DNA from 2 places in the Neobacillus sp. NPDC058068 genome. Region 1 is predicted to be linked to the other one. Evidence: riboswitches for the same ligand, from Rfam matches in the RefSeq annotation. Region 1 holds a riboswitch; the other holds the start of a gene.
What was found. Region 1 has a riboswitch for lysine ahead of ACFVSW_RS11740 (aspartate kinase). Riboswitches for the same ligand answer to the same signal wherever they lie in the genome.

Region 1 (8,329 bases):
AAGGCAAGCTCCCCGGACACTGAATCAAAACCGATTATCATTTTTTTGCAAAACCTCCCACTTCCCTTTATTAGCCGTTTGCATTAATATTTTATAAGATAGATAAAAAAAGACGGATGGGAGTGGCCGGAAATGAATGAAATTATCAAGCAAAAACTGACACTGCTGCCGGATCAGCCTGGCTGCTACTTAATGAAAGACCGTCAAGGGACAATCATTTATGTAGGGAAAGCAAAAGTATTAAAAAATCGTGTACGCTCTTATTTTACCGGCTCGCATGATGGCAAGACGTTGAGGCTTGTAAACGAAATCGAAGACTTTGAATACATCGTAACCTCTTCAAACATCGAAGCACTCTTGCTGGAATTGAACCTAATCAAAAAATACGACCCAAAATACAATATCATGCTAAAGGATGACAAAACCTATCCGTTTATAAAGCTGACTGCGGAAAGACATCCGAAATTAATCATCACAAGAAAAGTAAAAAAGGACAGAGGCAAATACTTTGGTCCCTATCCAAATGTTACGGCAGCCAATGAAACAAAAAAACTGCTTGACCGGATTTACCCGTTGCGCAAATGTTCGACGCTTCCCGACCGCGTCTGTCTGTACTACCATTTAGGGCAGTGCCTGGCACCGTGTGTCAATGAAGTTGCTGAAGAACAATACAAACAAATGACCGACGAAATTACTCGCTTCTTAAATGGCGGTTATAAGGAAATAAAAAAAGAGCTCACTGAAAAAATGACCGCTGCTGCTGAAGAGTTGGATTTCGAACGGGCAAAGGAATTTCGCGATAAAATTATCCATATTGAAACCATCATGGAAAAACAAAAAATTACGATGACCGATTTCACTGATCGTGATGTGTTTGGCTATGCAGTCGATAAAGGCTGGATGTGTGTCCAGGTCTTTTTTGTCCGCCAAGGAAAGCTTATCGAACGGGATGTCTCCATGTTTCCTATTTATAACGAGCCGGAGGAAGAAATCTTGACGTTCTTTGGGCAATTCTATTCCAAAGCCAATCACTTTAAACCAAAGGAAATTTTAATACAGGATGAAGTAGACCTAAGCCTAGCAGAACAGCTATTGAAGGTAAAAGTTCTACAGCCGCAGCGAGGGCAGAAAAAAGACCTCGTGAAAATGGCAATAAAAAATGCCAAAATTGCTCTAAATGAAAAGTTTTCTTTAATTGAAAAGGACGAGGATAGGACAATAAAAGCGGTAGAAACCCTAGGCGAGCTTTTAGGAATCTATACCCCTCACCGGATTGAGGCATTTGATAACTCCAATATTCAAGGGACCGACCCCGTGTCGGCGATGGTTGTTTTTATCGATGGGAAGGCAAACAGTCGAGAATATCGCAAATATAAAATAAAATCGGTTAAGGGCCCAGATGATTATGAATCAATGCGGGAAGTGACAAGAAGGAGGTATTCGCGGGCCTTAAAGGAGGAACTGCCGCTGCCGGATTTAATTATAATAGATGGTGGAAAAGGGCATGTGGAGGCAGTTAGGGATGTGCTAGAAAATGAATTGGGCTTAGATATCCCGCTTTCAGGGCTTGTGAAGGATGAAAAACATCGAACCTCCCAGCTCCTATATGGAAATCCGTTGGAAATTGTTCCGCTGGCAAGGAACAGCCAGGAGTTTTATTTGCTCCAAAGAATTCAGGATGAAGTCCACCGCTTTGCGATAACCTTCCACCGCCAGCTTCGCGGAAAAAGCGCCTTTCAATCGTTACTGGATGATATTCCAGGCATTGGTGAGAAACGGAAAAAACTTTTGTTAAAACAGTTTGGCTCAGTGAAAAAAATGAAAGAAGCTGGCGTGGAGGAATTCACAGCACTTGGAATACCAATAAATGTCGCACAAGAGTTAATCAATAAATTTCATGCGGAATGATTGTCAGAAAAAAAAGAACATGCTATAATAAATGAAAATTTAATTTACTATCACTTTTACGTATTAAAGTGAAGGTAGAGGTGCGAGCTTCAAGAGTAGTGGTTCTGAGAAGGATGAGCTTCTGAGAAGAATCATGAAAGGGAAGGTTCGCCGAAGTAAAGAAGATCTCATTTCTTTCTTTGCTGGTCCTGTGTTGAATAAATACCGGATTGTCAAGACGTCTGTCTTGGAGAGCTATCTTACATTGTGTGCGCAATATTTTTTTGTGTTTACGAAGCAATGAGATGCCCTTCTCATTGCTTTTTTGCGTTAATGGGGAAAAATAAAGTATTCATTTGAAAGAGGGAGAAGTCAGGTATGGGGCTTATTGTACAAAAATTCGGGGGAACCTCCGTCGGTAGTGTAAACAAAATTTTAAATGTGGCAGCATGTGTGAAAGAGGAGATAGAAAGAGGCAATAATGTCGTTGTCGTCGTTTCCGCAATGGGAAAATCGACCGATCAGCTTGTCGGCTTGGCAAAAGAAATATCGCCTCAGCCAAATAAGCGGGATATGGATATGCTCCTTTCTACCGGTGAGCAAGTGACAATTTCGCTATTATCAATGGCCTTAAATCAACAAGGTATGGATGCGGTTTCTTTTACGGGCTGGCAGGCAGGAATTGTAACTGAACCAGTCCATGGAAACGCAAGAATCACGAAAATGAATACGGATGCCATCAAGACCCAGCTAACGGCGGGTAAAGTCGTCATTGTTGCCGGATTCCAGGGGATAACAGAAGACGGCGAAATCACCACGCTTGGCCGCGGCGGCTCTGATACAACAGCAGTAGCATTGGCGGCGGCCCTAAAAGCAGATAAGTGCGATATTTACACCGATGTGACCGGAGTGTTCACAACCGATCCAAGGTATGTGAAAGATGCACGTAAATTACTATCTGTTTCATATGATGAGATGCTCGAGCTCGCTAATTTAGGTGCGGGTGTACTGCATCCAAGGGCAGTGGAGTTTGCCAAAAACTATCAGGTCAAACTTGAGGTTCGTTCAAGTATGGAGAAAATCGAAGGAACAGTCATTGAGGGGGAAGCAGCAATGGAACAAAATCTAGTAGTCCGCGGTGTCGCATTTGAAGATGAAATCACGAGAGTTACCGTATTAGGTCTCACCAATTCACTAACATGTTTATCAACAATTTTTACCACGCTTGCACAAAATAATATTAACGTTGACATTATTATCCAAAGTACAACGGAAGCTGGAACAGCCAATTTGTCGTTTTCCATACATACAAATGATTGGGTTGAGACATTAAATGTACTTGAAGATAATAAAGGCGTGCTCGGTTATGAGCAGCTCGATGCAGAAAACAAATTAGCTAAAGTATCAATCGTAGGCTCTGGTATGATTTCAAACCCAGGTGTGGCAGCAAAAATGTTCGAAGTACTAGCAAATAATAATATCCAAATCAAAATGGTCAGCACATCAGAAATTAAAGTCTCAGCAGTAGTCGAAGAAAAAAACATGCTAAAAGCAGTAGAAGCCCTGCACAAAGCATTTGAACTTGGGAATAATTAGAAAAAGGTGTCAGGCACCGTCCGAAAGGGACGGTGCCTGACACCTTGAAAATGAACCGTGGAATTAAATTCGGTCTTTGTTATCCCATTTGACGGTGAATTGGACTTTATTAGATTTTTTGACTGGGTGCTCAAAGGTTTCAGCGATGACTTCTTGTTGCATTTGGATTTGCTGGGCAAGGAAGCCTGCTTCAAGCTGGAAAAAGTTCTCTGCTTTTGATTTCACACGAGACACGAATAAAGGGCTGATTAGTTCAAACTCAATTTCATTTTTATTTTCCTTTTTTATTTCTAGCTGGCCCCATGAAGCATTAGCGAAAAATTCGATGACTTTATCATAATCAGGTAATGGGAATTTTCGTGCTAGCAGTTTTCCCGCCCAATACAAGATTTCCGGGGTATCTTTCCCTAGAATCTCAGGTAAAAGGATTTCCCTGATTATTTCATAACCGAACATGGTGATGGTTCTTGGTTCTGCAGTATTTAGATTTTGATCAACAACTTGGCTTTCTTTCACATGTTTCCCCTCTTTCTATTATTCTATTATATCAATTTGTGTTTAATTTCAGAACCGTTAACCTTGAAAATATAATAGATGACTTTATTATTTTGCGATATTTTTACTTGTTTCCCATCATAATTATCTTTTCCTTACAGACGAAAATCCCTACAGTAAGAAGTTGGCAATTAAAAAGAATGAATGTTAGTTAATATCAAATAATCCGGTGAAACATTGGAGAGAAATACCAATCCATAATAATATCAATATATTTTAAAAATTTTTATTTTTAGTAAAGAATTGTGTATCCGTTTTCTTGACGCTCCCTGATGTTGGGAGTAAAATGGACATGTCACATTATTGTCACAGTGATGCTTTGGTTTTCTTGAAGGGGAATAACAGAGTGTAGAAACTTAACATCATTTTTCACAAATTAAAGGGGGGTAAAAAAATGGCGGGTAATCGAGAGTTTGTTAATCGCAGATTGCATTCATTGCTGGGCGTTATTCCAATCGGATTATTCCTGGTGCAGCATCTTGTAGTCAACCATTTTATTACAGGAGGACCGGAATCCTTCAATAAGGCTGCAGATTTTATGGGAAATCTGCCTTTCCGGATTGTTCTGGAGACTGTAGTAATTTATTTACCAATTCTATTTCATGCAATTTATGGACTTTATATTGCTTTTACCGCAAATAGCAATGTCAACAGGTATGGTACATACAGGAACTGGATGTACTTACTGCAGCGTATATCAGGCGTGATTACACTGATTTTTATTGCGTGGCATGTATGGCAAACCCGCATAGCTGCAGCTTTTGGAGCCGAGGTTTCCTATGATATGGTGCATGATATTCTATCATCACCATTTATGTTCGTTTTCTATTTAGTTGGGGTTCTTTCAACCATTTTCCATTTTGCCAATGGTTTATGGTCATTCTTAGTTAGCTGGGGAATCACTGTGTCACCTCGTTCACAAGTCATTTCTACATATGTGACAATTGGTGTTTTTGTTGTTCTAGCTTTTATTGCTGTTCAAACACTAATTGCATTTGTTTAATAGAAAAGCGGAAGCTGGACAGTTATCAAAGTTCAAAGTTTTGATATCACAAGTTGAGATCGGAAAAATAAGTATTTTTGATTGAGGGAGTGAGTCACGAATGAGTAAGGGTAAAGTGATTGTAGTCGGCGGCGGCTTAGCAGGCTTAATGGCTACCATCAAGGTTGCAGAATCAGGAACACCGGTAGAACTATTTTCGTTAGTTCCGGTTAAACGTTCTCACTCTGTTTGTGCCCAAGGCGGTATTAATGGAGCAGTAAATACAAAAGGTGAAGGGGATTCACCGTGGATCCACTTTGACGATACCGTTTATGGTGGCGACTTCTTAGCGAATCAGCCTCCAGTTAAGGCGATGTGTGACGCGGCACCATTTATTATTAATTTATTTGACCGGATGGGGGTTATGTTTAACCGTACTCCTGAAGGATTACTAGACTTCCGTCGTTTTGGCGGAACGCAGCATCACAGGACAGCGTTTGCCGGTGCAACGACTGGCCAGCAATTGCTCTATGCGTTGGATGAGCAAGTTCGCCGCCATGAAGTGGACGGCTTGGTTACAAAGTATGAGGGCTGGGAATTCCTGGGTTCGGTTGTTGATGACGATGGCGTCTGCCGCGGGGTTGTTGTCCAAGACTTAAAAACAATGGAAATTAGATCATTTGCAGCGGATGCTGTCATTATGGCAACCGGCGGTCCTGGAATTATTTTCGGTAAGTCAACAAACTCCGTCATTAATACGGGCTCTGCAGCATCAATTGTGTATCAACAGGGTGCTACTTACGCAAATGGCGAAATGATCCAAATTCATCCAACTGCTATCCCTGGTGATGATAAGCTCCGTTTAATGAGTGAATCGGCACGTGGTGAAGGCGGGCGAATTTGGACATATAAAGATGGAAAACCATGGTACTTCTTAGAAGAGAAATATCCTGCCTACGGAAATCTTGTTCCACGTGATATTGCCACACGCGAAATTTTTGATGTTTGCGTTCGTCAGAAACTTGGAATTAATGGTGAGAACATGGTATTCCTTGATTTATCTCACAAGGATCCCCATGAATTGGATGTAAAACTAGGTGGTATTATCGAGATTTATGAAAAATTCATGGGCGATAACCCAAGAAAAGTTCCAATGAAAATCTTCCCAGCTGTGCACTATTCAATGGGCGGATTATGGGTCGATTATGACCAAATGACAACCATTCCTGGACTATTCGCCGCTGGTGAATGTGATTATTCACAGCATGGTGCAAACCGATTAGGTGCAAACTCATTGCTTTCAGCTGTTTACGGCGGGATGGTCGCAGGACCAAACGCTGTTAAATATGTGGATGGACTTGAGAAGAGTTCTGAGGCAGTATCATCTTCCGTGTTTGACCGTCATGTCAAAGAGCAGGAAGAAAAATGGAATTCTATTATGTCATTAAATGGTACTGAGAATGCCTATGTCCTTCATAAAGAGCTTGGGGAATGGATGACAGATAACGTTACAGTTGTTCGCTACAACGATCAGTTGTTAAAAACAGACGAAAAGATTCAGGAACTTTTGGAACGTTACAAAAACATTAACATTAATGATACATCTAAATGGAGCAACCAAGGGGCAGCATTCACTCGTCAATTACAAAATATGCTGCAATTGGCCCGCGTCATTACGATTGGTGCATACAACAGGAATGAGAGCCGTGGTGCTCATTATAAGCCTGATTTCCCTAAACGGAACGATGAGGAATTCTTAAAAACAACAATGGCTAAATTTGTTGATGCAAGGACTGCTCCAGAATTCCATTATGCTGATGTTGATACCTCGTTAATAAAACCGCGCGAGCGCGATTACACGAAAAAACATTAATAGAAAGGGGAGTGGGAAAAGATGGCGGAAAGTAAAACGGTAAAATTTATAATTATGCGTCAGGATAGTGAAAATTCTACTGCATATGAGGAAGAATTTGAAATTCCTTATCGTCCGAATATGAACGTTATTTCGGCATTAATGGAAATTCGTAAAAACCCTGTCAATGCAAAGGGACAAGCTACTACCCCAATCACTTGGGATATGAACTGTCTTGAAGAGGTTTGTGGCGCCTGTTCAATGGTGATCAATGGCAAGCCGCGTCAATCTTGTTCGGCACTTGTTGATCAATTAACGCAGCCAATTCGCTTAGAGCCAATGAGAACATTCCCTGTCGTCCGTGACCTTCAAGTGGACCGGAGCAAAATGTTTGATTCCTTGAAAAAAGTAAAAGCATGGATTCCAATCGACGGAACCTATGATTTAGGACCTGGGCCGCGGATGCCTGAGAAAAAACGCCAATGGGCTTATGAGCTTTCAAAATGTATGACATGCGGTGTTTGTTTAGAAGCATGTCCAAACGTTAATAGCAAAACCAACTTCATGGGACCAGCGGTATTTAACCAAGTTCGTTTATTTAATGCCCATCCAACCGGTGAAATGAATAAATCAGAACGTTTAAATGCCTTTATGGAAGACGGCGGAATGCAGGGCTGTGGTAACTCGCAAAACTGCGTGCAAGCCTGTCCGAAAGGGATTCCGATTACGACTTCAATCGCAGCAGTTAACCGCGATGCTACGATGCAAGCATTCAGAAACTTCTTCGGCAGTGATCACGACTAAAATTTATAAAACCTTCTTTTCTTCTTGGGAAAGAAGGTTTTTTGTTGTTTACTGACGAAGAATACTTAAATGGTTCTTTCCAAAACATTTTGTTATACTTGTTACTAACAATGCCCTATTGAAAAGGAAGGTATTTAAAGGTGAAATCAAAGCTTCCATTGATTATTATTCTAGCGGGTCTGATTTTTCTAGGAATCGGAATCTGGCAAATGGTAGATGTAAAAATACAAACAAAGGCGTCTCTTGAGAAAGCAAAGGAAATCATCACGGGGCAGTCCGGGGAACCGGCGCAAAAAAGAGATAAAAACAGCCCGCCGCCAGAAATGGGAGATACAGTCGGTCTGTTAACGATACCAAAAATCAAAGCAGAATTAGCGATTGTTGAGGGGACAAATCCGGATGATCTTGAAAAAGGTGTCGGTCATTATAAAGGCTCCTATTTTCCAGGCGATAATGGACAAATTGTCTTATCAGGGCACCGGGATACGGTATTCCGAAAATTGGGCGAGCTGAAAATCGGCGATTTCCTCAGGCTGCAAATGCCATATGGTAATTTTAATTATGAAATTACCCATACAAAAATTGTAAAAGCCGATGATACAAGTATTATTACCTTACAAAATAACGAGGAGGAACTAATCGTAACGACCTGT
Region 2 (8,329 bases), on a different contig from region 1:
TGAACCAATGTACGCAATTGATTTTCATCCACTTTTTCACTTGTCAAACTTAAGCGCAGGACGGGAAACGAGTTCGTGCTGACCCGTGAAACGAGAGGTGTATTCACATGGTCTGGCAAGTTGATTTTTCCAACAGCTGTCTGAACTTCGGCTTCTGCCTTTTCCATATCCGTATGGTTCGGGAAGTAAAGGCTTGTCATGAGACCACCATCGAAGGAGTTGATTTCGATGTAGCTAAGCTTATCAACAGATTGAACCGCTTCCTCCACTTTTGCCGCAACCGTTTGTTTCACCTGCTCAGCTTGATAGTTATCTGCTTGAATCGTGACCATAAGAGCCGTGTTGTTAATTGGCGGCAGATAATCACGCTGCATCTGAAAAGCAGACATCGCCCCCCAAGTAATAATCAAGGCGACACATGTTAGAATTAAAACCGACCGTTTCATTGCTGCTTCAATAAATCGATTCATGGAAAAATAAACCTCCTTATTTAAGTAATAAATGAATAAGAACTGGAGCTGGACAAAAATTTTGCAAAAATGGGTGACCCAAAGAGTTGTACCGCCCCCGCATTTGCGAGGTCACTAATTTCACTTTGCGTCACCCGATTCATCATGATTTAATTCGTCTTTTTTTCTCCAGGATACGGTTTATCTCCTTTTGTCGCTTTCCACAGAATCTTGTTCAATTTTTCAGGGTTTGCATGATCAACCCCTGTAAAGTCCAGTTCTGCAGATTCCTTTGCCATTGGCGCGTTTGCCCCATTTTTCCGATCAAGCGGATAGGTTGGTTCAATCACCTTAAAAGGGGTAAAGGCTGGCTTATGGGTAAACGAATTGACCATTGGAACAGCCGAGGCATCGAATTGTGTCATCGGCTTCATGCCCAAGATCATTTCCATCGTCCGCAGCATGGAGGTTGTATCATAAAGGGTACTGTCCACCTTGCCTGTTTGCGTATACGGGCTGATCACGAGCGATGTTGTGCGGTGGGCATCCACCGAATCCCAGCCATTCTGGGCATCATCCTCTGTGACAAAAATGGCTGTGTCTTTCCAATATGGGGAGTGGCTGACCATATCGACAAGCTTTCCAAGCGCATAATCGTTTTGAGCGACCATCGCTTGCGGCGTTAGTTCTCCTACCTTTGTTCCAAGCGTATGATCGTTAGGCAGGCGAACGATTTGCAGCTGTGGCAGATTCCCGTTTTTTACGTATTGCTGAAATTCTTTTGCCCACGCATCATATCGCGTGAGATCGGAAATTTTAAGATCATAGGAAGGAAAGTCCGGGTCAAAATTATTGCCGATACTAGGCTCGTTCGCAACGTATTTTCCTGTTTTTTTGTCATAGTTGACGAATTCCCCATAGTTTCTGAAGGTTACACCTGATCGAGCAGCATTTGTCCAGAGGAATCCTGCTTTTGGATAGGCGGCTTCGTTATCCCCTTCAAAGTCATACCCGCGGTTACGCCCGGAATAGTTGGCAAGCCAGTTTTTCTCTACATAATCATTGGACTGTGCCGCTGTCGACCAGTTATGACCCTGGGCACTGATTTCAGCATTCGCATAGAAATTGTCCAATAAGACGAATTGATCAGCAAGTTGATGGATATTTGGAGTAATTTCTTTGCCAAAGATGGTTAAGCTAGGGTCGCCATTTCCTCTTTTCACATCGCCAAATACTTGGTCATACGTGCGGTTTTCCTTAATCACATAAATGACATGCTTGATTGGTGATTCCTGACCTTCAAAGCGCGGGATTGGGAATTTATCACTTGCACTGAAACCAGTAGGCTTATAAATTTCATTATTTTTTTCTACTTGTTTCGTATATTTTTTTAACTGCTTCTCATTAGGAATATCAATTAGTGACATCGTTCCTTCTATCATACTACCGATATACTGACCTTCCCGGTTCGAACCGGCTCCAAGGCCCTTTGCATTCAGTACCATGAGCTTATCGTCATTTAAGTAGACACCGCTTGGATACCAGCCAGTTGGAATTCGTCCATCCACTTCTCCTTTTTTCAGGTTAACAACGGCTACATCGTTCGTACCTCCGTTCGTAACGTAGAGAGTTTTTCCATCTGAGCTTAAGGCAAGTGCATTTGGCTGGCTTCCGGCGGGAGCATTTTTATATGGGCTTAGTGAAATCGTTTTGATTTCTTTTTGTTGTTTAGAGTCAATGACGGAAATGGAATCACTGTCGGAATTGGATACATAGATTTTGCCGTCCGCTGCGTTTTCGATCATCGCATTCGGATGCAGTCCGACGGGAATGGTGCTTTTTATTGTTAACGTTTCCGGGTCAACAACACTGACGCTGCTCTCGCCCCAGTTGCTGACATAAAGGGATTTTCCATCATGGCTTAATTCGGCTGTGTAAGGATTTTTTCCAACAGAAGTAGTTTTTACAATTTGATTGGTGGAAAGATCCACTTTTGAAACGGAATGATGTAAATTATTTGCTACTAACAGGAACTTCCCGTCCTTTGAAACAGATAATCCTGCTGGATAGAAGTTTGTTTTGTTTTGGTCTGTCAGCATGATCGGCGAACGCTCGGTTAACGTTCCGTTTTCAAAACCATAGACGCGGATTTTGTTATTGCCGCCCGCTGATGCATAGACCGTTTTTCCGTCCGGGCTAAAGGCGACCCCTAAATAAAGGGCTTCAGGAGATTTGTAAGGAATGGTCTGAACGACTTGCTGCGTGTTAACATCGACTACTTGAAGGGACTGCTCACCTTGGCCGTCGTTGGAAACAATGAGATAGCGCTGATCAGGGCTTAACACAGCACCCATTGGAAAATCACCAAGTGTCACTTGTGACCCCGGAGGAGTAACCGTCCAGCCATGAGGAGTAATAGCTGTTCCATCTTCTTTAGGACCGACCAATTTGGTGTAACCTGCATATGCGGACGTTGAACCAAGAAGCAATGTAGCGAGCGATGCAGCCATGATCTTTTTGTGTTTCACAATAACATCTCCTTTTTGATTGAGTTTGGTTTACAAAATCAATACTACGCCGCTTTTGTAAATTGGTAGTTAAGGGAAATTAAAGAAATATAAAGAAAATTAGGAGAATATATCGATTGTTATTTATCTTTAGGATGAATTTCCCATTTCTCAGACTAGAAAGCTACGACGATTTTAGTATTATTCAAGAGATTGAAGAAATGAAAAACCACCCTCACATGAACCAGAGGGTGGTAATTTGTTATTTAATATATAAATAGGGGGGATAGGCTTGCTCGGGTGGTTTCCATTTCTTTCAGAACGTTTTCTCCCCTAAAAAAATAGAATTTTACTAAACAGAAACACCACAAGCCGTGCGCTTCTGCTAAATGGTTTGAACTAATGTGCGTTTTAAAAATTCTTTCGTACGCTCTTGTGTTGGCTGATTGAAGATTTGTTCAGGACTTCCCTCTTCCGCAATCACACCTTTGTCCATAAAGACAACACGGTTTGATACTTCTTTTGCAAATCCCATTTCATGGGTGACGATTAACATCGTGAGACCACTGCCAGCGAGCTCCTTCATCACTTTAAGAACCTCTCCCACCATTTCTGGATCGAGCGCCGATGTTGGTTCATCAAATAACATCACATCCGGCTCCATTGAAAGTGCTCTCGCAATGGCGACACGTTGTTTTTGACCGCCGGATAATTGTTTCGGCTTTGCATTCACATATTGATCCATACCCACAACTTGCAAATATTTCATCGCCACTTTTTCGGCCTCTTCACGGGAACGTTTTAACACTTTCATTTGACCAACAGTACAGTTGTTTAACACATTATGATTATTAAATAAATTGAATTGCTGGAAAACCATCCCTAATTTTGTCCGATATGCGGTAATATCATGCTTATTATCTAAAATGTTCTCACCCTGATAGATGATTTGGCCGCCACTTGGTTTTTCCAAAAGGTTAACACAGCGAAGAAGCGTTGATTTCCCCGAGCCCGATGAGCCAATAATACAAACAACTTCCCCTTTATTTACGGTGAAATTAATATCCTTTAATACTTCATGGCTTCCAAAAGATTTACTTAAGTGCTGAATCTCAACTACCTTTTCCATCAGTTTCTCCTCCTTCCTCTACTGGTGACTTTTTGTTTTACGCAGCATATCTTCAGGTGTCTCTACCTGCATTTGGTTGGCATACATTATATAATTGTCCGGACCGTCTAATTTCTTTTCGATGTAGCGGAGAATTCTTGTCACAGTAAAAGTCATAATAAAATACAGCACGCACGCGACGAAAAAGGACTCAAAATACCTGAAGTTATTTCCAGCGATTGATTTTGTCTGGAAAAATAATTCTGATACTGAAATGACGTTAAGAACGGATGTGTCCTTAATATTAATCACAAACTCATTACCTGTTGCCGGCAGAATATTGCGAATCGCCTGCGGCAAGACAACATTCTTCATGATTTGAAAATGGTTCATTCCAATCGCCTGAGCTGCTTCATATTGTCCCTTATCAATCGAAACAATCCCGCCGCGAATGATTTCCGACATATAGGCCCCAGTATTGATCGATACAATTAAGATCGCTGCGTAAATACGGTTCATATCCATACCGAACGCTAAAGCGGAACCATAAAAAATAACCATAGCTTGCACAATCATCGGTGTTCCGCGGAACACCTCAATATATATCGAAAGAATCGCATTGATTAGTTTAAGGAAAATTCTTTTTACTCCTCGTTCAGGCATCGGAATAGTTCGAATAACCCCTATTATAAGGCCAATAAGGGAACCTAAAATCGTACCAATAATGGCAATTAACAATGTGATCCCCGCACCGCGGAGGAACATTGGCCAATTGTTTGAAACAATTTTTATTACCCAATCAAAAGTCATATTTGTTCTCCTTTTATCAAATCTTAGAAAGGATAAAACCGAATGCATCCCCATGCACTCGGTTTCCCACTCATCATTATTGGGCTGCTGGTTGATTTTTTATCGCAGCATCCATAATGCTGGTCTGTTCATCTTCTGAAATGCCCGATAAGATTTTATTAATTTTATCCGTTAATTTACTGTCTTTAGCAACGCCGACAGCGATCGCGGTATCATCATCCGATGTTTTAAATCCGTCATTAAATTCGATCATTTTATAGTTTTCGTTAGCGGACTGGGCACTTACACCTTCTGGGCGTTCGGAAACATAGCCGTCAATTACGCCTGATTCAAGGGCCACCCTCATTGCCGGGAAGTTATCCATCGCCGGCTGCTTATTTACCCCTTTAATCTGGTCAATAACCGAGTAGTGGAAGGTATTTAATTGAGCTGATATCTTTGCTCCTTTGAAATCTTGAATGGAAGAAGCACCATCGAATTTTCCACCTTTTTTCACAACCATCACTAAATTCGATTTATAATAGTTGTCTGTGAAGTCAATCGTCTCTTTGCGCTGAGCAGTTGGTGACATCCCGGCGATGATGGCATCAATTTTTCCAGAAGTTAACGCAGGAACAAGGCCGTCCCATTCTGTTTTAACAATCACTAGCTTTTTCCCTAAGCCATCGGCAATTTTTTTGGCGATTTCTACATCATATCCGCCAGCGTATTCCGCATTGCCATCAATTTTAACACCGCCATTAGCATCGTCCGCTTGCGTCCAGTTAAATGGTGCATATCCTGCTTCAAGACCAACTGTAAACGTTTCTTTCTCCGCTCCACCTTTATCTCCTGAATTGCTCGTGCCACATGCTGATAATAGCAGCATCATAGTTAAAGAGATTCCTATTAAAAAAGATAATTTTTTTCTCGTCAATACTTTCTCCTCCTCTTTTTCTAAAAAAATCTGCCTCCTGTATGTAAGCAAGCGGCATTTTTATTTTTTTCAGGTAATTCGCACAATAAAAAGAGACCTGAGGTTAACTCAGGTCTCGTTATATACAATTACCCTACAGTCCTCTTCTTTCCCCAAATGAGATAGCTCAACTCAATAAACCGGGACGTTTATTGAGACAGTCCTGCAGTTCTTCACTGCAGACCCAGCAAGTAATACGGAGAATATTACAAGCTTCGGCGACATTTCCTTCTCTTTAGAATCATAGCTTCTCAAACTCCACTAAAGACTAATAAATACCGCGCCTCTACCTCACTAACAAAAGTGAGGTCCTATTAAATTATGCTCTGATTTTACATGAACCACTAGAATTTGTCAAGGTAAGGGAACCCATTTATCGTCGATTCTCAGCCATTTATTAGCGTATCGAAAGAGCCCGTACGTAACCAAACAATCGTTATTTCTTCATTGTAATCGTCTTTGCTTCTGTGTAGAAATCGAAGCTGTGGCGTCCGCCTTCACGGCCGATGCCGCTTGCTTTGGCTCCGCCGAATGGCGTGCGCAGGTCGCGGACGTACCAGCAGTTCACCCATAATAAGCCGGAATGCACTTGGGAGGTCACACGATGCGCCCGTCTCAAGTCATTTGTCCACACAACACCCGCCAAACCGTAAATGGAATCATTGGCGATTTGAATCGCCTCTTCTTCCGTTTTAAAGGGAATGATCACTGGTACAGGTCCGAAGATTTCTTCCTGGGCAACCCGCATTTTATTATTTACATCATAAAGAACAGTCGGCTCATAGAAGTTTCCTTCTGTAAGTCCGGCTACGCGCTTACCGCCGTGGGCAAGCTTTGCTCCCTCCGCCAGCCCGATTTGTACGTATTCATCGACCGTTTGTAAATGCCCCTTCGACACGAGCGCTCCCATATCTGAAGACTCGTCGGTCGGATCGCCGACTTTAATGTTCTTCACAGCAGCAACATATTTATCTAAAAATTGGTCATATACCTTTTCTTGAACAAGGATGCGCGAACCGGCTAAACAAATTTCACCCTGGTTGCGGAAAATCGCTTCAATCGAACCAGCAACCGCTTCTTCCAAGTCCGCATCTTCAAAGACGATATTTGCCGATTTACCGCCGAGCTCCAATGAAACAGGGATTAGGTTTTCAGCGGCATTGCGCATCACTGTTTTTCCTGTGTTGGACTCGCCAACAAATGAAATTCTCCGTACCGATGGATGTGACGCCATCACAGTCCCAACCGAACTTCCCGGGCCGGTGATGATATTCAGGACACCAGGCGGCAATCCAGCCTCATTGGCAATTTCGCCAAGTAAAACGGCACTTAATGGCGTATAAGATGCCGGTTTCACCACGACAGTGTTCCCTGCCGCTAATGCAGCAGAAGCTTTCCACGTCATTTGCATGAACGGCAGATTCCACGGAATGATTAAACTGGTGACACCCGCAGGCGCATACTGGACATAGGACATATGATGGCTCATATCATAGTGTTCGTGTACCATGTATTTCGCCATCTCTGCGAAAAAGCGGAAGTTTTGGGCTGCACGGGGGATATCAAATCCGCGGCTTTCCTTAATCGGCTTCCCGACATCTAACGTTTCAACAAGGGCCAGCCGATCGACATTTTCCATGATTAAATCAGCCATCCGGCAGAGGATCTTTGATCGTTCTTCGACAGGCATCTTGCTCCAAACCCCGCTCGCAAACGTGCGCTGGGCCACATCGATGGCAAGCTTGGCATCCTCTACTCCGCCATTGGCAACCGATGCATGCTTTCGATTTGTGGCAGGATTAAGGGAGTCAAACGTTTCCCCTGAGAGTGCTTCCCGATACTCCCCATTGATAAAAAGCTTCGCGTCTTGAATGATGGTATTTTCAGCTACTAATTCTTTCGCCACACCTGTTCCTCCTATTCCTCGATCTCAAGAATCATCTCAATTTCAATTGCGGTATTGTTCGGCAATTGCGCCATTCCCACCGCTGAGCGGCCATGCTTCCCTTTTTCACCAAAAAGCTTCATGAGTAAATCTGATGCACCGTTCATGACTTTCGGCTGGTCGGTAAACTCTTCCGTGCTATTGACCATTCCAAGTACCTTGACGAATTGCTTCACCTTGCTTAATTCACCAATTTCATTTTTCACAACACTTAAAAGGTTTAACATCGATTGTTGGGCGGCTAAATACCCTTCTTCCACTGTTAAATCTCTGCCCAGTTTGCCGTGATATTGGTCCACACCCTGACCAGCGGTGAACAGCAGATTCCCCGTTCTGACACAGCCGACATAATCTCCATGTGCAGGACGTAATGGCGGCAGCTCCAGCCCAAGTTCTTCAAGCTTTTCTTCCGGTGTACTCATGATTTAACCTCTTCCTTTATTTCAATATTTAGAAAGGCAAGGGCATTTCTGCCTAAAATATCCTGTTTTTGCTCTTCTGTAAGCTCCACAGTTTGATCAACAACTTCCCCAGGCGGGATCTCCCTAAGTAAAA

Region 2: another riboswitch for lysine. It lies ahead of ACFVSW_RS04530 (transporter substrate-binding domain-containing protein); the one in region 1 lies ahead of ACFVSW_RS11740 (aspartate kinase).

What each region holds. Positions count from the first base shown of each region.
Region 1 is NZ_JBHVSI010000008.1:202,820-211,148, reverse strand. It holds gene uvrC (excinuclease ABC subunit UvrC) at 133-1,908, shown strand; lysine riboswitch at 1,976-2,153, shown strand; gene ACFVSW_RS11740 (aspartate kinase) at 2,266-3,483, shown strand; gene ACFVSW_RS11735 (YslB family protein) at 3,547-3,999, opposite strand; gene ACFVSW_RS11730 (succinate dehydrogenase cytochrome b558 subunit) at 4,433-5,041, shown strand; gene sdhA (succinate dehydrogenase flavoprotein subunit) at 5,142-6,893, shown strand; gene sdhB (succinate dehydrogenase iron-sulfur subunit) at 6,915-7,676, shown strand; gene ACFVSW_RS11715 (class D sortase) at 7,817-8,329, shown strand, end outside.
Region 2 is NZ_JBHVSI010000003.1:13,114-21,442, reverse strand. It holds gene ACFVSW_RS04550 (efflux RND transporter permease subunit) at 1-470, opposite strand, end outside; gene ACFVSW_RS04545 (glutaminyl-peptide cyclotransferase) at 620-2,977, opposite strand; gene ACFVSW_RS04540 (amino acid ABC transporter ATP-binding protein) at 3,342-4,085, opposite strand; gene ACFVSW_RS04535 (amino acid ABC transporter permease) at 4,104-4,874, opposite strand; gene ACFVSW_RS04530 (transporter substrate-binding domain-containing protein) at 4,951-5,745, opposite strand; lysine riboswitch at 5,945-6,126, opposite strand; gene ACFVSW_RS04525 (aldehyde dehydrogenase) at 6,266-7,735, opposite strand; gene ACFVSW_RS04520 (RidA family protein) at 7,747-8,196, opposite strand; gene ACFVSW_RS04515 (amidohydrolase family protein) at 8,193-8,329, opposite strand, start outside.